2 regions of the Streptomyces spiramyceticus genome follow, and region 1 is predicted to be linked to the other one. Evidence: riboswitches for the same ligand, from Rfam matches in the RefSeq annotation. Region 1 holds a riboswitch; the other holds the start of a gene.
The links. Region 1 has a riboswitch for glycine ahead of gcvP (aminomethyl-transferring glycine dehydrogenase). Riboswitches for the same ligand answer to the same signal wherever they lie in the genome.
Positions count from the first base shown of each region.

Region 2: linked by a shared signal. The riboswitch ahead of gcvT (glycine cleavage system aminomethyltransferase GcvT) and the one ahead of gcvP (aminomethyl-transferring glycine dehydrogenase) in region 1 are both predicted to bind glycine.

Region 1 is NZ_JARBAX010000001.1:357,603-369,565, reverse strand. It holds gene PXH83_RS01555 (DNA polymerase IV) at 1-1,185, shown strand, start outside; gene PXH83_RS01550 (PRC-barrel domain-containing protein) at 1,095-1,478, opposite strand; glycine riboswitch at 1,595-1,692, shown strand; glycine riboswitch at 1,694-1,843, shown strand; gene gcvP (aminomethyl-transferring glycine dehydrogenase) at 1,910-4,795, shown strand; gene PXH83_RS01540 (DUF5999 family protein) at 4,891-5,088, opposite strand; gene PXH83_RS01535 (hypothetical protein) at 5,418-6,041, opposite strand; gene PXH83_RS01530 (glutamate-cysteine ligase family protein) at 6,525-8,033, shown strand; gene PXH83_RS01525 (substrate-binding domain-containing protein) at 8,083-9,855, opposite strand; gene PXH83_RS01520 (CPBP family intramembrane glutamic endopeptidase) at 10,017-10,817, shown strand; gene PXH83_RS01515 (PhzF family phenazine biosynthesis protein) at 10,882-11,703, opposite strand; gene PXH83_RS01510 (PadR family transcriptional regulator) at 11,854-11,963, shown strand, end outside.
Region 2 is NZ_JARBAX010000001.1:4,764,247-4,776,209, reverse strand. It holds gene PXH83_RS22000 (ABC transporter substrate-binding protein) at 1-1,274, opposite strand, end outside; gene PXH83_RS21995 (ABC transporter permease) at 1,396-2,394, opposite strand; gene PXH83_RS21990 (enhanced serine sensitivity protein SseB C-terminal domain-containing protein) at 2,788-3,585, opposite strand; gene PXH83_RS21985 (enhanced serine sensitivity protein SseB) at 3,747-4,520, opposite strand; gene PXH83_RS21980 (AAA family ATPase) at 4,570-5,259, opposite strand; glycine riboswitch at 5,410-5,528, shown strand; glycine riboswitch at 5,529-5,637, shown strand; gene gcvT (glycine cleavage system aminomethyltransferase GcvT) at 5,673-6,797, shown strand; gene gcvH (glycine cleavage system protein GcvH) at 6,856-7,236, shown strand; gene glyA (serine hydroxymethyltransferase) at 7,256-8,518, shown strand; gene PXH83_RS21960 (L-serine ammonia-lyase) at 8,660-10,027, shown strand; gene PXH83_RS21955 (DUF1490 family protein) at 10,109-10,420, opposite strand; gene PXH83_RS21950 (ArsR/SmtB family transcription factor) at 10,537-10,899, opposite strand; gene PXH83_RS21945 (heavy metal translocating P-type ATPase) at 10,961-11,963, shown strand, end outside.

The DNA.
Region 1 (11,963 bases):
CTGGACGAGGCCTTCGTGGACCTGGAGGCGGGAGGGGTGGCCGACGACTCGGTGTCGGCCCGGAAGGCCGGGGAGCGGCTGCGGGCGGACATCAGAGTGGTCACGGGGCTCACCGCGTCCGTGGGGCTCGCGGGCTCCAAAATGCTTGCCAAGATCGCGTCGGAGCAGGCCAAGCCCGACGGTCTTGTGCTCATCGAGCCGGGAACCGAGCGGGAGCTGCTGGGACCGCTGCCGGTCCGGACGTTGCCCGGGGTCGGTCCGGCGACCGGGGAGCACCTGCGGCGGGCCGGGATGACGACCGTCGCCGATCTGGCGGAGGCGGGCGAGGACGAGCTTGTACGGCTGCTGGGGAAGTCCCACGGCGCGTCGCTGTACCAGATGGCGGTCGGGCACGACGACCGGCCGGTGGTCGCCGAGCGGGACGCCAAATCGGTGTCGGTCGAGGACACCTTCGAGGTGGACCTGCACGACCGGGTCAGGATCAGGATCGAAGTGGGCCGGCTGGCCGACCGGTGTGTCCAGCGGTTGCGGGCGTCCGGGCATTCCGGCAGGACGGTCGTGCTGAAGGTACGGCGGTACGACTTCTCGACGTTGACGCGCTCGGAGACCCTGCGTGGGCCGACCGACGATCCGAGCGTGGTCCGCGAGGCGGCGGGGCGGCTGCTGGAGGCAGTGGACACGACAGGCGGGGTGCGGCTCCTCGGGGTGGGCGTCACGGGTCTCGCGGACTACACCCAGGAGGACCTCTTCGCCCAGGCAGCGGGCGAGCAGGCAAAAGCGGAGGCCGGGGCTGGGACTGGGACTGGGGATGTGGCTGTGCGACAGGTGGGGGAGGCGGAGCCGGTCGGGGGTGGCGACGGGGCGGCGCACGCGTCCGAGCCGCCGCCGGAGCGCCGGTGGCTGGCCGGACAGGACGTGCGGCACGCCGAGTACGGCGCGGGGTGGGTGCAGGGCAGCGGAGTGGGGCGGGTGACGGTGCGGTTCGAGGAGCCGACGTCGGCGCCGGGGCGGGTGAGGACCTTCAAGGTCGACGATCCGGACCTCGTGCCGTCGGATCCGCTCCCGCTGGTGCCCGTCGCAGAGGATGGGGAGGATCAGGCGGTGTCGTCGCCGGCGATCTTGCCGAAGTCCTTGTCAGACGCCTCAGGCGTGTCGGGAGCGGGGAACGAGATATCGAGCCCGTAGTGGTGGTAGAGCTGCAGCTCCTGTGCCGGGGAGAGGTGGCGGCCGACGCCGAAGTCGGGGGCGTCCTTGATGAGCGAGCGCTCGTAGGGGACGCGGAGGGAGTCGTTCACGACCTCGCTGGGCTCCAGGGGGACGAAGGCGTCCCGGCTGAACAGGCCGGTGCGTACAGCTGCCCATTCGGGGACCCCGGTGGCGTCGTCGAGGTACACCTCGTCCACTGTTCCGATCTTGTTGCCGTTGCGGTCGAACGCCTTCCGGCCAATCAGGCTGCGTGGATCGATGTCGGTCTGCACGGTCCCTCCAACTGATCGCAGCTGCTCCCCGTACACACTACGAAAGTGCACATCGGGGGCCCCGGCCACTCGAGGGATGGGTGACGGGCCTCGCTGGTAGGCTGGCCAATGGCTGCTGACCCCGTGCGGGAGAGTCCTTCGGTGAACGTATCGGAGGCGCCGAAGGAGCAAATCCTCCCCGGAATCTCTCAGGCCCCCGTACCGCACGGTTGAGGTCACTCTGGAAAGCAGGGTGGGCGCCGGTCGGGCTTGTGTTCGTAGAGAGCACAGTCCGGAACGGAACCCTCCCTCACCGACGGTGAAAGCCGGAGCGTGCCTTCAATGGCCCTCCGGTGAAGCTCTCAGGTTGAGATGACAGAGGGGGAGGCCGTCCGGGCACCCGTGCCGTGGTGCCCCTCGCAGGTCGTGTCAGACCAGGAGGCCTTCCGCAGATGACCGCAAACCGCATTCCGCTCTCGCAGCTTGAGCGTGGCATCCCCTTCGAGCAGCGCCACATAGGGCCCGACGCCGAGGCGCAGGCCAAGATGCTTGCCCAGGTCGGTTACGGCTCGCTCGACGAGCTGACCGCGGCCGCGGTGCCGGACGTCATCAAGAGCGCCGGGGCGCTCGGGCTGCCGGACGCGCGCACCGAGGCCGAGGTGCTGGCCGAGCTGCGCACGCTCGCGGACCAGAACCAGGTACTCGCCCCGATGATCGGGCTCGGCTACTACGGCACCTTCACGCCGCCGGTGATCCTGCGCAACGTCATGGAGAGCCCGGCCTGGTACACGGCGTACACGCCTTACCAGCCGGAGATCTCGCAGGGCCGCCTTGAGGCGCTGCTCAACTTCCAGACGATGGTGGCCGACCTGACCGGCCTGCCGACCTCGGGCGCCTCGCTGCTCGACGAGGGCACCGCCGCCGCCGAGGCCATGGCGCTCGCGCGCCGCGTCGGCAAGGTCAAGAACGGCGTCTTTCTGATCGACTCCGACACGCTGCCGCAGACCGTCGCCGTCATCCAGACGCGCGCGGAGCCGACCGGTGTCGCGGTCGTCGTCGCCGACCTCTCCGACGGGATTCCCGCCGAGGTCGCCGAGCGCGGCGTCTTCGGTGTGCTGCTCCAGTACCCCGGCGCGTCCGGCGTCGTACGGGACATCAAGCCCGTCATCGAGCAGGCGCACGAGCTCGGGGCGATCGTCACCGTCGCCGCCGATCTGCTGGCCCTGACGCTGCTGACCTCGCCCGGCGAGCTCGGCGCCGACATCGCCGTCGGCACGACCCAGCGCTTCGGTGTGCCGATGGGCTTCGGCGGTCCGCACGCGGGCTTCATGGCCGTACGCGAGAAGTTCGCGCGCAGCCTGCCGGGGCGGCTCGTCGGTGTCTCCGTCGACGCCGACGGCAACAAGGCCTACCGGCTGGCGCTGCAGACCCGTGAGCAGCACATCCGCCGGGAAAAGGCCACCAGCAACATCTGCACCGCTCAGGTGCTGCTCGCGGTCATGGCCGGGATGTACGCCGTCTACCACGGCCCCGACGGCCTGCGCGGCATCGCACGCCGCACGCACCGGTACGCGACGCTGCTCGCCGAGGGCCTGCGGGCCGGCGGTGTCGAGGTCGTGCACGGCTCGTACTTCGACACCCTGACCGTGCGCGTCCCCGGCAAGGCCGCCGATGTCGTCGCCGCGGCCCGGCAGGGCGGCGTCAACCTGCACCTCGTCGACGCCGACTCCGTATCTGTCGCCTGCGACGAGACGACGGCCCGCGCCCAGATCGCCGCTGTCTGGTCCGCATTCGGCGTAGAGGCCGACCTGGAGGCGCTGGACGCCGCCACGGCCGAGGCGCTGCCCGAGGGGCTGCTCCGCACGGACGACTACCTGACGCACCCGGTCTTCCACCAGCACCGTTCCGAGACCGCGATGCTGCGCTACCTGCGGAAGCTGGCAGACCGTGACTACGCGCTCGACCGCGGCATGATCCCGCTCGGCTCCTGCACCATGAAGCTGAACGCGACCACCGAGATGGAGCCGGTCACCTGGCCGGAGTTCGGGGCGATCCACCCCTTCGCGCCGGTCGAGCAGGTGCAGGGCTATCTGACGCTCATCCGTGAGCTGGAGGAGCGGCTGGCCGAGGTCACCGGCTACGACGCGGTGTCGATCCAGCCCAACGCCGGTTCGCAGGGCGAGCTGGCGGGCCTCCTGGCCGTGCGGGCGTACCACCGGGCCAACGGCGACGACCAGCGCACGGTGTGCCTGATCCCGTCGTCCGCGCACGGCACCAACGCCGCGAGCGCCGTCATGGCCGGCATGAAGGTCGTCGTCGTCAAGACCCGCGAGGACGGCGAGGTCGACGTCGAGGACCTGCACGCCAAGATCGAGCAGTACCGCGACGAGCTGTCGGTGCTGATGATCACCTACCCGTCCACGCACGGGGTGTTCGAGGAGCACGTCGCCGACATCTGCGCGACGGTGCACGAGGCCGGCGGCCAGGTGTACGTCGACGGTGCCAACCTCAACGCGCTGGTGGGGCTGGCCAAGCCCGGCAAGTTCGGCGGCGACGTGTCGCACCTGAATCTGCACAAGACCTTCTGCATCCCGCACGGTGGCGGCGGCCCCGGTGTCGGTCCCGTCGGTGTGCGGGCCCACCTCGCGCCGTACCTGCCGAACCACCCGCTCCAGCCGTCGGCCGGCCCGGAGACGGGCGTGGGCCCGATCTCGGCCGCTCCGTGGGGCTCGGCGGGCATTCTGCCGATCTCGTGGGCGTACGTCCGTCTGATGGGCGCCGAGGGCCTCAAGCGGGCCACGCAGGTCGCCGTGCTCGCGGCGAACTACATCGCCAAGCGCCTGGAGCCGCACTACCCCGTGCTCTACACCGGTCCCAACGGGCTGGTCGCGCACGAGTGCATCGTCGATCTGCGGCCGCTGTCGAAGTCGACGGGCGTGAGTGTCGACGACATCGCCAAGCGCCTCATCGACTACGGCTTCCACGCGCCGACCATGTCGTTCCCGGTGGCCGGGACGCTGATGATCGAGCCGACCGAGAGCGAAGACCTGGGCGAGATCGACCGCTTCTGCGACACCATGATCGCCATACGCGGCGAGATCGAGAAGGTCGCTTCGGGCGAGTGGCCCGCGGACGACAACCCGCTGCACAACGCGCCGCACACCGCGGCCGCGCTCGGCGGGGAGTGGGAGCACGCGTACAGCCGCCAGGAGGCGGTCTTCCCGGCCGGAGTGTCGGCCGCGGACAAGTACTGGCCGCCGGTGCGCCGGATCGACGGTGCGTTCGGTGACCGCAACCTCGTCTGCTCGTGCCCGCCGATGGATGAGTACGACAACTGACGGGCGTAACGTACACAGGCGCGGACATGCGTCGGGGCCGGTTCGGAGACTTCCTCCGGGCCGGCCCCTCGTCGTATCCGGTTGTATCGGCTGTGCTACGCGGCCTTGACCACGTCGAGCGGCCGGTGCGGCGCAATGATCTGGCCGTCCGGCAGAAGCTCTCCGGTGTCCTCGAAGACGAGGACGCCGTTGCACAGCAGGCTCCAGCCCTGTTCCGGGTGGTGTGCCACGAGGATCGCGGCTTCCCGATCGGCTGACTCGGCGGTCGGGCAGGCTGGCTGGTGCTGGCACATGGAAGGGTTCTTTCGCTGCGTTGTAGTGAGTGTCCTGCGGCTCGATGCGGTGTTCATGGCCGCCCCCCGTATCAATCGGTCCGGTCCCAGTGTTGCCCCACGGGCGTCAATCCGCAGGGATTTCGCGGCAGCTCTCCTTACTGATTAATGACGCATCACTCGTGCGGACGGTTCACGTCAACTGGGGTCTCTCTTCGGGTGGTTCGGAGTGGCCGGTACGGACTAGTCCGGATGGGGGGTGGCGCCGGCGTCACTGTGCCCCGTGACCGGAGCGGGCACGGGGCACAGGGGGCGGAAAGCGCACCGTGGGGCGCTGTTGGGCCGAGTTGTCAGGCGGGCTGGCCGAGGAGCGGGGTGGCCGGGACGGCAGGAGGGGGAGAGGGCGTGAGTCGGTGCGTCAGTACGGGCAGCAGGTCGGCGGCGCGGTGTGGGCGATGGGATGCGATGCCGGGGGGTGCAGGGGCCAGCGGCACCAGGAGGTCCGTCGGAAGGGGCATGCCGTCGGCGGCGTCGGCCTCGGGGTTCGGTTCCTCGTGCAGCCACAGCGTGAGCATGTACAGCTCCGGTACGGACAGCAGGCGCGGCTGGTACCGGGTCGTCGTCGTCATTGTCTCCGCCTGATGCAGCGCGCGCTCGCTGGATGCGATGTAAGGGCCTTCGCAGAAGTGCGCGAAGGCCCAGCCGTCGGGTGTGAGCATGGTGTCCGCCGCGGCCACGGTGCGGTCGCCGTTGCGGATCAGGAATCGCCAGCCGGTCAGCCGGGTGCGTGGCGGGCGGCCGGACGGGATGATCCGGTCCAGTACGTGCACAGGGAGCGGGAGTTCGGGGCTGAGCGGTCCCTGTGCCGCGCGGAGGGCCGGGGGACGGGCCTCGCGGACGGCGGTGGGGGAACCGAGTGCCGCGAGGACGCTGCGCAGGGCGGGCGCGGGGGCCGGGGGGACATGCAGCGGCATGGTGGGTCGCCTCTCACTTGGGAGACACGTTGGAGCGTGGGCAGTGCGGACGGCGCTGTCTGCGTGCGGGGCCAGAGGGGGGCCTTGGGGCGATGGCCGGGCGCCAACTCTCTGCCTCGTTCACGGAGTTTATACGATACGTGTTCACACGGTGTTTCTGCTAGCCGACGTGCGCATTGCGGGCAAGGCGGTATTCGGCTCTTATCCTGCGGAGAATCTCCCAATTCTCCGGGAGCGCAGGCCCGTGGCCTCGAAAGTCCGAGCGGCAGCGGTAGGCCGAAACTCATCGGCATTTTTCACGAGCAGCCACCGGTGGAAACTGCTTTTTGCTTCATGCCGAGTGAATGTGCCGCCGGGACACCGCATCGAGCGTACCCGGTACTCGGTGACTGCGGGGCGTTATTGATCAGCCCGTCTGGGCATCATCGACCGTGACATGAGAGCCCGATGCTGTGGGCCGCCCACTCGAGGAGGGACGCTTCGATGGGGGAGAAGGTCGTGGCGGGCGGCTTCGATCTGTCGGATCGGCAGAGGTACCGCAGGAAACTCCAGCAGTGTCTGGAGGGTCTGGGGCGGCTGCTGGAGGAGAAGCGATTCGACCGTCCCAAGAACCTCATGGGGCTGGAGATCGAGCTCAATCTCGCCGGGCCCGACGGTACGCCGAAGATGATGAACGCGGAGGTCCTTGAGCGGATCGCCAGCCGTGATTTCCAGACCGAACTCGGTATGTTCAATCTGGAAGTAAATATTGTTCCGCACCGGTTGGGAGGCCGCGTTCTCGACCAGCTCGCCGAGGAACTGCGTACCGGCCTCGCATATGCCCACAGAAAAGCCAACGAGGTCGACGCGGGCATCGTGATGATCGGAATTCTGCCGACGCTCGGCCGCCACGACCTGGTCTCGGCGAACCTCTCCGACGTCGACCGCTACCAGCTGCTCAACGATCAGATCGTCGCGGCGCGCGGCGAGGACTTCATGCTCGACATCGACGGGGTGGAGCGGCTGACCTGCTCCTTTGCCTCCATCGCGCCCGAAGCGGCCTGTACCTCCGTGCAGTTGCACCTCCAGGTCACACCGGCCCGGTTCGCGGACGTATGGAATGCGGCGCAGGCGGTTGCCGCCGCGCAGATCGCTGTGGGCGCCAACTCGCCGTTCCTCTTCGGCCGTGAGCTGTGGCGCGAGTCGAGGCCGCCGCTGTTCCAGCAGGCCACCGACACCCGGCCGCCCGAGCTGCAGGCCCAAGGCGTGCGGCCCAGGACGTGGTTCGGCGAAAGGTGGGTCGGTTCGGCGTACGAACTCTTCGAGGAAAACCTGCGCTACTTCCCCGCCCTCCTGCCGATATGCGACGAGGAAGACCCACTGCTCGTGCTCGACGACGGCGGGGTACCGCGTCTGCAGGAACTCGTTCTGCACAACGGTACGGTCTACCGCTGGAATCGGCCCGTTTACGGGCTGGCCGACGGCGTACCGCATCTGCGCGTCGAGAACAGGGTGCTGCCGGCGGGGCCCACGGTGACGGATGTGGTCGCCAACGCCGCCTTCTACTACGGCCTGGTCCGGGCCCTCGCCGAGGACGCGCGTCCCGTGTGGACGCGGCTGCCCTTCGAGGTCGCGGCCGCGAACTTCGACGCCGCCTGCCGCGACGGCATCGACGCCGAGATCGTCTGGCCGAAGCCGGGCCGGGGGAGCGGCACGACGCGGGTGCCGGCTGTGAAGCTCGTACGGGACGAACTGCTCCCGCTGGCCGCGGCGGGGCTCGACGCCTGGGGTATCGAGCCCGCGGACCGCGACCTCTACCTCGGGGTCATCGAGCAGCGGTGCAGGCGGCGCGTCAACGGGGCGTCCTGGCAGGTGGACACGTACCACAGGGCCCTGGACGCCGGTCTGGAGCGCGAGGCGGCGCTGGCGGCCACCACCCGCCGCTACAGCGAGCTGATGCACGAGGGCGAGCCGGTGCACACCTGGCCGGTGGGGTTCCCGGCTCCCGGGTGAGAAGCCGGGTGATGGCGGCGGATCGGGGTGATCGCGGCGGACGCGGCGCTCAGCCGCCCTGGCCCGCCTCCATGATCGCCTTGAGGATTACGGCGTGGATCTCGGCCGGGTCACTGACCTGGTAACCGCCACCGCCCGTCACGGTGGCGATCTGTTCGATCTCCTCCCTGTCGGCGTCGGGGCCCACCGCGATGGCGATCAGTGGGACCGGCCGCTGCGGGTCCGCGATCCGCTTCAGTTCGGCGATCAGGGCGCTGCGCGAGATGCTGACCGCGTCCTGGTTCGAGCCGTCGGTGAGGATGACGACGGCGTTGAACTTGCCGCTCGCGTAGTTGGCCTTGGCGTCCTTGTACGCGGCCAGAGTGGTGTCGTACAGGCCCGTCGCACCGCCCGGCACAGGGGCCAGCGCGGAGAAGGCCGCCGAGATCTTGTCGCGGTGAGTGCCGCCGCCGGACGCGGGGTCGCCGAGCCGGGTGGTCGGAACCTTCTTGCGGTAGTCGCGGTCACCGTCGAGGTTCGTGGCGAAGTCCCACAGACCGATCTCGTCCTCGGGCGTGAACTGGGAGAGGGCCTGGAGCAGTGATGCCTTGGTGACATCCATGCGCGACTGGCTGCCGCGACCGGGCACGGCCGTGGCCATCGAACCCGAGGCGTCGACCACCGTCGTCAGCCGGGCGCTCTGCACGGTGATGGTCCACATGCCGAGCGTTTCCTCGATGTCCTTCTGGGACGGCGGCTCGGTCGTGGCCAGGGCGTACGGCTGGGGCGCGCGGCCGCCCGCCACCCGTACAACGCCTTCGGACACGGGCTTGTCGGGCATACGGAAGCCTCGGTCGACGAGGAACTTGCGGCTCTCCGGCTCGCCCAGCAGGGTCATGAAACGCAGAGCCGCCCGGCTCTGGTCGGTGGACAGCTCGGGCTCATTGACCAGCGTGTACGGGTAGTCGAGCTGCGGCGCTCCGTCCTTCGGGTAGAAGAGTTCGAGGCCGGGGCTGCCGCCGGCGGTGTTGTGCGCGAAGGCCGCCTGCTCCGAGAGGAGTACGGCCTGGTTGCGGCGGGGGTTGCCCTTCTCCGTACCGGAGTCGTCCTGGGCCAGTGTCTGGAGAACCTGGGCGTCGGTGTCCGATATGCGCTGCGAGAGCAGTTTGGCGGTGGCCGCGACCTTCGTATCGCCCTCCGGGGACTTCTTGTGCGCCGACCGGCCGATGCTGGTGAGCGCGAGGAGACCGGTGGCGCTGCGGGCGGGGTCCGCCGCTCCGAGGCGCAAGGTGTCCTTCTCGGTCGCGGCGGCCGACATCTCGGCCCAGGTGTACGTCTTCCTCGGCCAGCCCAGCGACTTGGCCGCCGACGGAACCATGGCCAGGGCGACCGGCGACGAGGCGACATTGCCGACCGACGTGAGGGGTGATCCGTCGCCGGAGCTCTCTGCGCGCTGGACCCACAGATCGGAATCCGGAATCCACACCTGGTAGTCGGGCTCGGCCGTACCGGCGGTGACGGCGTCGGCGACCTTGTACGCGTCGCGGGCGACGACGGCCACGTCGAGGCACCGCCCGTCGGAGGTGACCTCCTCGTCGCGGGCGTACTGGGCGGCCGCGCGTACGGCGGGGGCGGCATCGGGGGATGCGACCACCTTCAGCCGTACGGCCGAGTCGGCGCAGGAGCCGGAGAAGGACAGGAGGCCGCCCTGCACCGCGACCGCGGTGCCCGCAGCCACGCTCAGGACGAGCATGGTGGCGATGGCGACCGTGCGACGGTGTACGGGTGGGCGGGACCTGGTTCCGTCCGTCGCGGCGTCGTCGGGCAAGCTGTGACGTCCCATGGAAGTGGTGCCCCTCCTCGAATCTCGAACAAGGAAAAGGGGACCGCGCCATCGGTTGGCGTTCGTCCCCCGGCCTGTCGCGCGCGATCTTCGTACCTGCATTCGAGACCCTAGCGGGGCCGTGTCGGGGATGAGGCGGGAATGCTCAACTGGAGGCTGGTGTGCAGGTGGAGGCGGGGCTGGTGGCCGATTCTCAACCGGGGCAGGGACTGACACGTGGGATTTTCCGGGCCGAAGTCCTGATCGTGCTCGCGCTCTCGCTGGGCGCGAGCGGGCTTTCGTCCCTGATCAGGTTCGTCGGAGCAGTGACGAGGCCGGGCGATCTCAAGGACCAGGCCGCGCGGCTCAATGCGTCGTACGCTCCCGGGCGGCCGTGGCTCGATCTCGCCTGGCAGCTCTTCGGGATCACCTCGGCGCTGGTGCCTGTCGCGCTGGTCGCGTACCTGCTGATGCGAGAGGGGGCGGGGCTTCGCGCGATCGGATTCGACCGGACACGGCCGTGGCCGGACCTGGGGCGGGGGGCGCTGGTCGCGGCGGGCATCGGCAGCGCCGGGCTCGCCTTCTATCTGGTCGCCGTCGCGGTGGGGTTCAACCTCACGGTGGTGCCGGAGTCGCTGCCCGCGGTGTGGTGGAAGTTCCCCGTACTGATCCTCTCGGCGATGCAGAACTCCGTACTGGAGGAAGTGATCGTCGTCGGGTATCTGCTGCGCAGACTCGGGCAATTGGGGTGGTCGCCGACGGCCGCGCTGATGGCGAGTTCGGTGCTGCGCGGCTCGTACCACCTGTATCAGGGGATCGGCGGCTTCATCGGCAATGTGGTGATGGGCGTGGTCTTCGTACTGCTGTACCGGCGCTGGGGGCGGGTCGGGCCGCTCATCGTGGCCCATACGCTGCTCGATGTCGGGGCGTTCGTCGGATACGCGCTGCTGGCCGGGCATGTCGGCTGGCTGCCGACGCCTTGAGGAAGCACGGACGGGGGCGTGCGGAGGTTTCCGTACGCTCCCATCCGTGCTGTCATTCGTGCTGTCAGGGGGCGGCGAGCAGCTCGCCGTCGATGACGGTGACGGCGCGGCCGGTCAGCAGGGTGCGCTCGCCGCGCAGTGATGTACGGACCAGGCCGGAGCGGGCCGACGCCTGGAGGCCCGTCAGCTCGTCGCGGCCGAGCCGGGCCGACCAGAACGGGGCCAGGGCCGTGTGCGCGCTGCCGGTCACCGCGTCCTCGTCGATGCCGACCCGCGGGAAGAAGCCGCGCGACACGAAGTCGTAGCCGAGGGAGGGAACTTCGGCGGCGGCCGTGGCGATGATGCCGCGCTTGGAGTGGGCCACGAGAGCGGCGAAGTCGGGAGTGAGCGCGCGTACCGTCCGCTCGTCGGCCAGTTCGACGACCAGGTCACCGATGTGCGGTCCTGTGTCGTGGGCGGAGAGGACCTGTGCGCCGAGGGCTTCGGAGATGCCGTCGGGGACCGCCACCGGGGTGAGCGGCGCGGTCGGGAAGTCCATCGTGATGGTGCCGTTCTCGTGCGCGGTGGTGATGAGGATGCCGCAGCGCGCCGCGAAGCGCACGGTGCCGGTCGCGGTGCCCGTGGTGTTCAGGACGTGTGCCGTGGCCAGGGTGGCGTGGCCGCACATGTCGACCTCGGTGGCCGGGGTGAACCAGCGCAGCGCCCAGTCGGCTTCGCCGCCGGGCGGGAGCGGGTGCGCATAGGCGGTCTCCGGGTGGTTCACCTCGGTGGCCACCTGCTGGAGCCATGTGTCGTCGGGGAAGGAGTCGGCGTCCAGCAGCAGGACTCCGGCCGCGTTGCCGGCGAAGGGGCGGTCGGTGAAGGCGTCGACGATTCGAATCCGCATGACCCTGAACGTAGAGGCGGAGCAAAGCCGCAGGCCAAGGCCAATTGTGGGTGGCTGGCCTCATTTGACTCCTGTCGACTCTTGTCGGACGAGCCATTCCGATATATCGTTGACGCATCGCGACAGATCAGCGATGGAAGGAGCGTAGCGATGCGTTCACATGGACATGGGGACTGCGGGCCCGGCCATCGCGGTCGGGGTGACTCGGAGGGGCGGCGTGCCGCCTTCGGCCCGTTCGGGCCGCCGTTCGGCGGGCCGTG
Region 2 (11,963 bases), 4.4 Mb from region 1:
GAGATCGTGGTCTTGAAGCCGTTCGGCTTGCCGCACGCCTTCAGGTGTTCCTTGGCCTTGGCGACGTTCGCGCCCGGGTCCTTCAGCACACCGTACGGGTCGTAGTTGTCGGTGCCCTTGATGCTCTTGGGGAGCATGTTCTCGGCGATCTCGCCACCGGCCAGCGGGCCACCGCGGGCGGTCTGAAGCGACTTCTTGTCGGCCGCGTAGATGACCGCCTTGCGGCAGTCGATGTTGTTCATCGGAGCCACGGTCTCGGGGAAGACCGCGTAACGGATGAAGTTGGTCAGACCGTTGTCGACATTGGCCTTGTGCTTCTGCAGTGCCTCGGTGCGCCCGGACTGGGTCATGCCCGTCGCGTTCAGGTCGAGGTCGTAGTCGCCCTTGATCAGACGCTTGTCGATGTCGTCGGCGTTGGAGCTGATCGTGACCGTGATCTTGTCCGGGAGTGCCGGGCGGATCGGGTCGGACGACTTCTTCCAGTTCGTGTTGCGCACCAGGGTGCCGCCCTTGCCGGGCGTGTACGACTCGAACTTGTACGGGCCCGAGGAGAAGGGCTTCAGCCCGAACTTGGCCCCGGTGTCCTTCGCCTGCGGGACCGGCGTGCTCGTCGGCAGCGCGAGGATCTGCTCGAAGTCACCGTTGGGCTTGGGGAGCTTGAAGATGATGGTCTTGTCGTCGGGCGTCTCGATGGCCTTCAGGCCGAGCTTGTCCTTCGACTTGTCCTTGTACGGACCCTTGTACTCGCCCTTGGGGTCGAGGACCTGCTTGAGGTAGCCGGGGCCGCCGGCGATCACGTCGGTGGCCCAGGTGCGCTCGATGCCGTACTTGATGTCCTTCGAGGTGATCGGCGAGCCGTCCTCGAAGGTGACGCCGTCGCGCAGCGTGTACTTGTAGGTCTTGCCGTCGTCACTGATCTCGGCCATGCCGGTGGCCAGGTCGGGGACGAGGGAGGTGCTCTTCACGCCCGGCTCGGTCGCGTACGACACGAGCTGACGCGTGTAGAAGCGGGAGAAGTCCCAGGCGAAGCCGTAGTACATGCGCGCCGGGTCGAGGGAGTCGAAGTCCTGGGAGCCCGCGAACTTGAGCGTCCCGCCCTTCTTGGCCGACTTGTTCGCGATGCCCTTGGTCGCGGCGTTGAACCCGGCGGCCTTGCCGTCGCCGTCACCGCCGTTGTCGTTGCCGCCTCCGCAGGCCGCGGTACCCAGCAGAGCCGCGACGACGAGTGCCGACCCTGCGGCCAGTCTGCGCCTGGTTGAGCTGTTGGTTGTCACGATCTCGCATCCTCCGTGAGATTGGCGGTTCCTGAAGTGGAACCGGCCATTGGGGGGTTGCCTCCTGACAGGTCGGCAGGGGCGTGTCACTGTGGCCGAACGGTGGTGCGGCGAGGCGCGGTCAGCGCGATCCCTTGGGATCAAGGGCGTCACGCACTCCGTCACCGAAGAGGTTGAAGGCCAGTACGGTGACGAAGATGGCCAGACCCGGGATCACCATGAACATCGGGTCGCTCTCGTAGGTGCTCACCGCCTTGGAAAGCATCTGTCCCCAGGAGGCCGTCGGAGGCTTGACCCCGGCGCCCAGGAAGCTCAGTGCCGCTTCCGTGAGGATGTTGGTGGGGATCATCAGCGTCGTGTACACGGTGATGGGCGCCACCAGGTTCGGCAGCAGTTCCCGGAAGAGGATGTACGACCGGCCGGCGCCGAGGCTGCGTGCCGCCTCGACGTACTCGCGCTCCCTCAGCGAGAGGGTCTGACCGCGCACGATGCGGCCGACGTACGGCCAGCCGAAGAAGCCGATGACGACGATGAGCGCACCGATCCGCACCCCGCTTCCCGTGATGCCGAACAGCTCGTTGGGAAGGACCGAGACCAGCGCGATGATGAACAGCAGCTGGGGGAAGGCGAGAAGAACGTCCATGACCCGGCTGATCGCCGCGTCGACCCAGCCGCCGAAATAGCCGGCGATGACGCCGAAGACCGAGCCGAGCAGAACGGCGAACATGGCCGCGAGGAATGCGACGAGCAGCGAGATGCGGGCTCCGTAGACGACACGGCTGAACACGTCGCGCCCGTTGATCGGCTCGACCCCGAAGAGGAAGTCGGAGCTCATGCCGCCCAGTGAGCCGACCGGCGTGCCGAGCAGCGGGTCGATCTGGTCTTCGTGGAACTCGTTCGGCGGGTGTCCCAGGAGACTGACGATCAAGGGCGCGAAGACCGCGACCAGGATCAGGAACACCACGACTACGCCGCCGGCCAGCGCTACCTTGTCGCGCTTGAGCCGCACCCAGGCGATCTTCCATGGCGAACGGCCTTCGATGGCTTTCGCCGGGACATCGGCCGCGACGTCAACGGCCGCGGTCTCGGCCGCGCTCGTGTCGTGCAGTGGTGCCGTCATCGTGGTGGGGACCCCTCTCGGCTCGACCGACGGTGGTCGGCCCGCGCCCGCCGCTGTAGCGGCTTTTCGCATCGCAGGTGCATGTGGTGCAGAAGGTGCTCAGAGAAACGCAGTTGACGCGCGGAAAGCGGGTCGTACAGAGGACCGACGTTCCTTGTTGCGGGAGTCTTCAATGAGCGCGCGATCACCCGCCAGACCTGGCGGGCAATGGATGCGTAACCGTGATGTGGCCTGTGGGCTTCCGTTATGCGGACGCCGTGCTCGGCTCAGCGGATCAGAAGTGGTCTATTGCACCAGACCGGGCATGCCGCCCAACGGCCGTTATGAACCGGCGAATTGGGCTATGGGGTGCCCTTGGATTGGGGCAGGGCTACGGGCTGGGGGCTGGGGCCGTCAGTAGGCGCGGGGAGCGGGGTAGCCGTAGCCGGACGCGGTGGAGGAGGGGGCGGCGGGTGCGTGCGCCTCGCGGTCGTAGAACGGGCGGGCGTTGGCACGCAGCCACATCGAGACCGGGTCGTACTCGTCGGACATCGCGACGGTGGAGACGGGCAGGCCGTCGGGAACCACACCGATCGACTGCTGCATCATCGTGCGCACCGCGTCCACCGACTGCTGGCTCGTGTCGTAGAGGTCGAGTCCGACGGCCAGATAGGGCGCCCCCAGCGCAGGCTGCACCCAAGCGCGGCGCAGCGAGCGGACTGCGGGCGTACGGTGGGCGTTCTGCGTGAGCAGGGCGTAGAACTGGGGGATCTCGATGGCCGGTTCGGACAGCCGCAGCGGCCCGGCGGGCATCCGGTCGAGCCCGCTCGCGATGCGCCGCAGGTCGAGCCACGGGATGCCGACGCCGCCGCCGGGGGCGTGCGGGTTGAGCCAGATGCCCCAGCGGTCGGGGAAGAGTGCGCGCGCGATGTCGCGGCCGGAAATCACTTCGTACGCCCGGCTCCAGCCGCTCGCGGCGAGCTCCTGGGCGGACGTGACGCACGGGGCGTAACCGAGGCCGTCGATCTCCATGTTTCCGTACTGCGCGTCGGGCGAGCCCGCCTGGCCGTGCCAGAGGAGCATCCAGACCTGGCCGCCCGCCGGGTCGGCGAGGGCGCGCAGCAGCGCCTCATAGGCGTCGTACCGCCCGGGTGTCACCTGGCGCAGCATGTGCTCGACCTGCCCGGCCGCCGCAGTGCCTGACGCGCTCACCCTGGTCCCGCCCCTCTTCGATCCACCGTGTCACCAACCGCCCCCGTATGGCGAGGTCATCAAACCAGCTTAAGCGGCAGCACTGACACAGACTTGACGCTTGCCGCAGATGCCCTGGCAGTCCGCAGCAGCCCGCAGCAGTCCGCAGGAGTCCTCGGGTGTCAGGCGCGGGTGTAGAAGGGCCGCACCCTTTCCAGCATCCAGTCGGCGACAGGGTCCTTGGCGACGTCCAGCAGAAGCAGGTTGACCGGCCAGGGCACCTGGACCCGGCCGAGCGCCCGGCCGAGGGCGTCCATCGGGGCACTGCCGTCGGCGGCCTCCCAGGACGACAGCTGTACGCCGACGAAGAGCGTCGGGGACTCGCCCTCAATGCTCGCGAGCACCCTGCGGGCGGTGACCACCACCCGGCTTTCCTCGAACTCCCCCGCGGCGGCGGCGAGGAAGTCGACCGGCTCCTCCTGCCAGTCCGGCTCGAAGAGCCGCACCCGGGCGCCGCCGGCCGGTCCGTCCAGCGGCGTACGGCCGGCCCGGCACAGCTCGGCGACGGCGGCCGGCGGCAGCGGCACGCCGACCGCACCGTCGGGGTTCACGGCGATGCCCAGCTGCGGGGGCAGGCCGCGGGCGAACTCGCGGGCGGGGGCGACGGCGAAGGACATGTGGGGTCCGGCGCACTGGCGGAGCTGCTGCTCGGAGCTGAAGACGGGGACGTACGCCGCGCCCTGGATCTCCAGGGTCGGCAGATCCAGGTCCGGCGAGTCTGGGCCGCCGCCGGACGGCAGCGGCACCCATACCTGGCTGCGGCCGAGCACCTCGACTATGCGGGCACCCGCGGCGGGGTTGCCCAAGGAGGCGGCCAGGACCTCTTCGAGTTCATTGCCCGGCCAGCCGCCGCCGCCGTGCGGATGGGCGGGTGCCGGAAAGTCTGGGTAATCCACGGGTACGACCTTAACGCCGGTGCGTGGCCGTGCCCTGTGGGGCTCTTCCCTACCGCTTCGGCGGGAAGTCGATCACCGTCAGTGCCCCCGCCGCATCCCGGTCCAGCAGCACCGCCGACGCACACCCCGCCGGCACCCTGCCCCGCTCCGCGTCCCGTACGAGCCGGGCCACCGCCCGCCGGTGCCGTGCGAAGGCGTAGCCGGAGACGCCTCGGCCACGTTCCTCCTGCCCCGCCCGTGCCACCTCCGGCGTCACGTCGAGCAGCACCAGGTGCAGGGCGACGCCCCTGCGGCGGGCGTCGCGCGCCAGCCAGCGGCGTACCCAGGCGAGCGTGCCGCAGTCGTGGACCACGACGCTGTCGCCGGAGCGCAGCGCGCGCCGCAGTCCGGCGTAGTGGGCCGCCCGGACAAGGGGGCGGTAGAGGGCGTACGGCAGCAGCCTCGGCATCCGCGCCGCCCACCGCTCCCGTACGTCCTGCGAATCAATGCGGCGCGCGGCACTGGCCGTACGCCGGATCAGCGTGCTCTTGCCACTGCCGGGCAGGCCGGAGACGACCACCACGTCCCCCGCCGAGAAGCCCAGAACGCGCGGGCTGCGGCCCGCGCGCAGGCGCAGGTCGCGGACGGTCGGCGCGGGCCGGCGCGTGGCCTGCCTCGCCGGTACGCCGTGCTGTGCGGGCACCGCGCCGTGCACGGTCCCTGCCGTGGCCGCGTACGCGCCAGGCTGCTGCAACGTCATCGTCCTCCCCCAGTCGGGTGTCATCCACCCTTGCCCAAGAAGTGTAAAGAAAAGGTAATGAGCCACAAGCGATTTGCGGGGTGCAGCCCGAGCGTCCCGCTCCCGGACGATGCGTGCAATGATGTGCGCGCCAACTGCATACCGGCCGCTTGAATCCGCGCGGGAGAGTCCGAAGCACCCAGTTGTACTCCAGCAGTACGCAGTGCCCAGGACGCCGAAGGAGCAAGTTCCTCCCTTGAATCTCTCAGGCCCCGTACCGCGCGGGCGAGGCAGATCTGAAAAGCGAGTCGCCGTCGTGCGGCTCCACCCAAGGTGCAAGCCGGGGCTCTTTGCGAGCTCTCGGTGAACCTCTCAGGTTCCGATGACAGATGGGGAGGATTGTCCTCGCCTGTCATGCCCTGGGAGCCCCGCACATGAGCAATGTCCCCCGTCACACCGCCCTCGATGCGCTGCATCGCTCACTGGGCGCGTCCATGACCGACTTCGCGGGCTGGGACATGCCGCTCCGGTACGGCAGTGAGCGCGACGAACACAACGCCGTACGGACCCGCGCCGGCCTCTTCGATCTCTCCCACATGGGCGAGATCACCGTCACCGGTCCGCAGGCCGTCGACCTTCTGAATTACGCACTCGTCGGCAACATCGGCACCATCGGCCCCGGCCGCGCCCGCTACACCATGATCTGCCAGGAGGACGGCGGGATCCTCGACGACCTGATCGTCTACCGCCTGGCCGAAACCGAGTACATGGTTGTCGCCAACGCCGGGAACGCGCAGATCGTCCTCGACGCCATCACCGAGCGCGCTGCCGCTCAAGGCGGATTCGAGGCCGAGGTACGGGACGACCGTGACGCGTACGCCCTGATCGCCGTCCAGGGCCCCGAGTCCCCCGGCATCCTGAAGTCCATCACCGACGCCGACCTGGACGGGCTGAAGTACTACGCCGGCCTGCCCGGCACCGTCGCGGGCGTCCCCGCCCTCATCGCCCGTACCGGTTACACCGGCGAGGACGGCTTCGAGCTCTTCGTGGCTCCGGCCGACGCCGAGAAACTGTGGCAGGCACTGACCGAGGCGGGCAAGGACGTCGGCCTCGTCCCCGCCGGGCTCTCCTGCCGCGACACCCTGCGCCTGGAAGCGGGCATGCCGCTGTACGGGCACGAGCTGACCACCGCGCTCACCCCCTTCGACGCGGGCCTGGGCAGGGTCGTCAAGTTCGAGAAGGAAGGCGACTTCGTCGGCCGCGCCGCCCTGGAGGCCGCCGCCGAGCGCGCCGAGACCGCGCCGCCGCGCAAGCTGGTCGGCCTGATCGCCGAGGGCCGTCGCGTCCCGCGCGCCGGTTTCTCGGTCGTGGCCGACGGCAAGGTCATCGGCGAGGTCACCTCCGGCGCCCCGTCCCCGACGCTGGGCAAGCCGATCGCCATGGCATACGTCGACGCCGCGCACGCGGCGCCCGGCACCTCCGGTGTCGGCATCGACATTCGCGGTACGCATGAGCCGTACGAGGTCGTCGCGCTGCCGTTCTACAAGCGCCAGAAGTGACCCCACGCACAACCTGCCCGTTCACCAGCACTCCCCCGCGTACAGGAGAATTCAGGTCATGAGCAACCCCCAGCAGCTGCGTTACAGCAAGGAGCACGAGTGGCTGTCGACCGCCGAGGACGGCGTCGCGACGGTCGGCATCACGGAGTTCGCGGCCAACGCGCTCGGTGACGTCGTCTACGCCCAGCTCCCGGAGGTCGGCGACACGGTGACCGCGGGCGAGACCTGCGGCGAACTGGAGTCGACCAAGTCGGTCAGCGACCTGTACTCGCCCGTCTCCGGCGAGGTCGTCGAGTCCAACCAGGACGTCGTGGACGACCCGTCGCTGGTGAACTCCGCCCCGTTCGAGGGCGGCTGGCTGTTCAAGGTACGCGTCGCGGAGGAGCCGGCCGACCTGCTCTCCTCCGACGAGTACATCGCCCTCACCTCCGGCAACTGAGACCTCGATCGGGACCGTGATGACGCTTCTCAACACTCCCCTGCATGAGCTCGACCCGGACGTCGCCGCCGCCGTCGACGCCGAGCTGCACCGCCAGCAGTCCACCCTCGAAATGATCGCCTCGGAGAACTTCGCTCCGGTCGCCGTCATGGAGGCCCAGGGCTCCGTCCTTACCAACAAGTACGCCGAGGGCTACCCGGGCCGCCGTTACTACGGCGGCTGCGAGCACGTCGATGTCGTCGAGCAGATCGCCATCGACCGCATCAAGGCGCTCTTCGGCGCCGAGCACGCGAACGTACAGCCGCACTCGGGCGCCCAGGCCAACGCGGCCGCGATGTTCGCGCTGATCAAGCCCGGCGACACGATCATGGGTCTGAACCTCGCCCACGGCGGGCACCTGACCCACGGCATGAAGATCAACTTCTCCGGCAAGCTCTACAACGTGGTCGCGTACCACGTCGACGACACCACCGGCGAGGTCGACATGGCCGAGGTCGAGCGCCTCGCCAAGGAGTCGAAGCCGAAGCTGATCGTGGCCGGCTGGTCGGCGTACCCGCGTCAGCTGGACTTCGCCGCCTTCCGCCGCATCGCGGACGAGGTCGGCGCGTACCTCATGGTCGACATGGCACACTTCGCCGGTCTGGTCGCCGCGGGCCTGCACCCCAACCCGGTGCCGCACGCCCACGTCGTCACGACCACCACGCACAAGACCCTCGGCGGTCCGCGCGGCGGTGTGATCCTGTCCACGCAGGAGCTCGCCAAGAAGATCAACTCGGCGGTCTTCCCCGGTCAGCAGGGCGGCCCGCTGGAGCACGTCATCGCCGCGAAGGCCGTCTCCTTCAAGGTGGCGGCGTCGGAGGAGTTCAAGGAGCGCCAGCAGCGCACCCTGGACGGCGCCCGCATTCTGGCCGAGCGCCTGGTGCAGCCCGACGTCACCGAGCACGGCGTGTCCGTCCTCACCGGCGGCACGGACGTCCACCTGGTCCTCGTCGACCTGCGGAACTCCGAGCTCGACGGCCAGCAGGCCGAGGACCGTCTCCACGGGCTCGGCATCACGGTCAACCGCAACGCCATCCCGAACGACCCCCGGCCTCCGATGGTCACCTCGGGTCTGCGGATCGGTACGCCGGCCCTTGCCACCCGCGGTTTCCAGGCCGAGGACTTCACCGAGGTCGCGGACATCATCGCCGAGGCCCTGAAGCCGTCGTACGACGCCGACGCCCTGGCGGCCCGCGTCACGGCGCTCGCCGACAAGCACCCGCTTTACCCTGGTCTGAAGTAGTTCCGTACGCAACAGACTCAATATCGGGGCACCGCGCACACTGGACAGTGAGTGCGGTGCCCCGCACCTTGTGCACCGCCATTGATCATCTGCACCACCCCGGCAGACAGCGGCGTCTACCAACCCCTTAGGAGTACCCCCGTGGCCATCTCGGTCTTCGACCTGTTCTCGATCGGCATCGGCCCGTCCAGCTCCCATACGGTCGGCCCCATGCGCGCCGCCCGGCTGTTCGCCCGCCGGCTCAAGAACGACGGCCTGATCGCCCACACCGCCGCGATACGCGCAGAGCTCTTCGGCTCGCTCGGTGCGACCGGTCACGGCCACGGCACCCCGAAGGCCGTACTGCTCGGCCTGGAGGGGAACTCCCCGCGCACGGTCGACGTCGAGACCGCCGACGAGCAGGTCGAGCGCATCAAGGCGGACAAGCGCATCAATCTGCTGGGCGTGCACGAGATCGGCTTCGACTTCGACAAGGACCTGGTCCTGCACCGCCGCAAGGCCCTGCCGTACCACGCGAACGGCATGACCCTGTGGGCGTACGACGCCGAGGGCGCACCTCTGCTGGAGAAGACGTACTACTCGGTGGGCGGCGGCTTCGTCGTGGACGAGGACGCGGTCGGCGAGGACCGGATCAAGCTCGACGACACCATACTGAAGTACCCCTTCCGCACCGGCGACGAGCTGCTCCGCCTGGCCAAGGAGACCGGTCTGTCGATCTCCGCGCTGATGCTGGAGAACGAGAAGGCCTGGCGTACCGAGACCGAGATCCGCGAGGGGCTCCTGGAGATCTGGCGGGCCATGCAGGACTGCGTCGCGCGCGGCATGTCCCAGGAGGGCATCCTGCCGGGCGGCCTGAAGGTGCGCCGCCGGGCCGCGAACACCGCGCGCAAGCTGCGCTCCGAGGGTGACCCGCTGGCCCTCTCGATGGAGTGGATCACGCTCTACGCGATGGCGGTCAACGAGGAGAACGCCGCGGGCGGCCGCGTGGTCACAGCCCCGACGAACGGCGCCGCCGGCATCATCCCGGCGGTTCTGCACTACTACATGAACTTCGTGCCGGGCGCGGACGAGGAGGGCGTGGTCCGTTTCCTGCTCTCCGCGGGCGCGATCGGCATGCTCTTCAAGGAGAACGCCTCGATCTCCGGCGCCGAGGTCGGCTGCCAGGGCGAGGTCGGCTCCGCCTGTTCGATGGCGGCCGGCGCGCTGGCCGAGGTCCTCGGCGGCACCCCCGAGCAGGTCGAGAACGCGGCCGAGATCGGCATGGAGCACAACCTGGGCCTGACCTGCGACCCGGTCGGCGGCCTCGTGCAGATTCCGTGCATCGAGCGCAACGGCATGGCGGCGGTCAAGGCGGTCACGGCGGCGAAGATGGCGATGCGCGGCGACGGCAGCCACAAGGTGTCCCTCGACAAGGTCATCAAGACCATGAAGGAGACCGGCGCGGACATGTCGGTGAAGTACAAGGAGACCGCGCGCGGCGGTCTGGCGGTCAACATCATCGAGTGCTGAGACGCTCCTGCGAACCCGCCGCGATGCGGACCGTTCACGTCGAGATCCTGGTCAGCGCACCCGCCGGTCCTCCAGACATGATCAGTGCTCGTGTCCGTGGTCGTGGACGTCGACGCTGACGGCGGAGGGCGGCGGCGACTCTTCACCCAGCGTGGTCCGGGCCTCGGCGAGTACGTCCCCGGCCTTGAGCCGGGCCTCTTCGGCGGCCGACGCCAGCCAGCGGCCGGCGACGATTCCGCCTGCTATGCCGCCGACGAGCGCTTTGCGCGCGACCGGTTTCGCTTCGGGGCGGCGTTTGGAGGCCCATCGGATGATCAGGCCGCCCACCACTCCGGACACCGCGTAGTGGGCGAGACGTCCTGCTGCGGCACCGGCGAGAGCGACGGGATGCATGCGGAGTCTCCTTCCGTCTGGTGCCGTACGGGCTGGACGGACCCGTTTTCAAGTGTGCGCGCGCGTGGTGCGCGAGGCGAGTCAGGCTCCCCGGGCGGGTCAGAGCGCGAGGCGAGTCAGCCGGTGGGGGCGTCGCTCAGGCCGAGCCTCAAGTGCTCGACGTGGAACAGGGCCTGGTCGAGCAGTTCGGCGACGTGGTGGTCGTACAGGGCGTAGACGATCGAGCGGCCGCGCCGCTCTCCGGCGACCAGGCCGAGATTGCGGAGCAGGCGCAACTGGTGGGAGCAGGCGGACTGTTCCATGCCGACGGCTTCGGCCAGTTCGCCGGCCGCGCACGGGCCTTCCTGGAGGCGGGCGAGGATCCTCAGCCGCGAGGGGGTGGCGAGCGCCTGGAGGGTCGCGGCGACGTCGGATATGCCCACGGCGTCGAGGCGTTCGCGGGTGGTGGCGGTGCTCTTGTCGTCGACTCCGTGGCCCATGGCCGCCATCCTATCGACGAAGGATGAATACCTATTCATTCATTCCTGTATGGTGTCCGGCATGTCTTCCCTCCTCACCGAGCGGTCCGTCTCCGAACAGGCGGGCCGCGGCGACGCCGTGCCCGTGCGGCGGACGCGTGTGTTCGCACTGGCCGAGGCCCGCTGGGCCGCCGCCGCCCTCGGACTCTTCCTTCTCGCGCTGACGCTTCAGCTGTCCGGCATGTCCGCCTGGGCGTGGGGTGCGGTGTACGCCGCCGCATACGTCAGCGGCGGCTGGGAGCCGGCCTGGGCCGGGCTTCAGGCCCTGCGCGAAAAGACCCTCGACGTCGACCTGCTGATGATCGTCGCCGCCCTGGGCGCGGCTTCGATCGGCCAGGTGATGGACGGCGCGCTGCTGATCGTGATCTTCGCCGGTTCCGGCGCCCTGGAGGCGCTGGCCACCGCCCGTACGGCCGACTCCGTACGCGGGCTGCTCGACCTCGCGCCGGAGACCGCGACCCTGGTGCGCGGCGAGGGCGGCGACGCTGTCGAGGAGACGGTGCCCGCCGGCAGCCTCGTCGTGGGCGACACGATCCTCGTACGCCCCGGCGAACGCGTCGGCGCCGACGGCCGGGTGCTGGACGGCGCGAGCGAGGTCGACCAGGCCACCATCACCGGCGAGCCCCTGCCCGTACCGAAGGAGAGCGGCGACGAGGTCTTCGCCGGGACGCTCAACGGCACCGGCGCCCTGCGGGTACGGGTGGAGCGCGACGCGTCCGACTCGGTCATCGCCCGCATCGTCGCCATGGTCGAGGAAGCCTCCGAGACCAAGGCGCCGACCCAGCTGTTCATCGAGAAGGTCGAACAGCGCTACTCGGTGGGCATGGTCGCCGCCACACTCGCCGTCTTCGCCGTACCCCTTGCCTTCGGCTCCGGCATCACCGACAGCCTGCTGCGGGCCATGACCTTCATGATCGTGGCCTCGCCGTGCGCGATCGTCCTCGCCACCATGCCGCCGCTGCTGTCCGCCATGGCCAACGCGGGCCGCCACGGCGTACTCGTCAAGTCCGCCGTGGTCATGGACC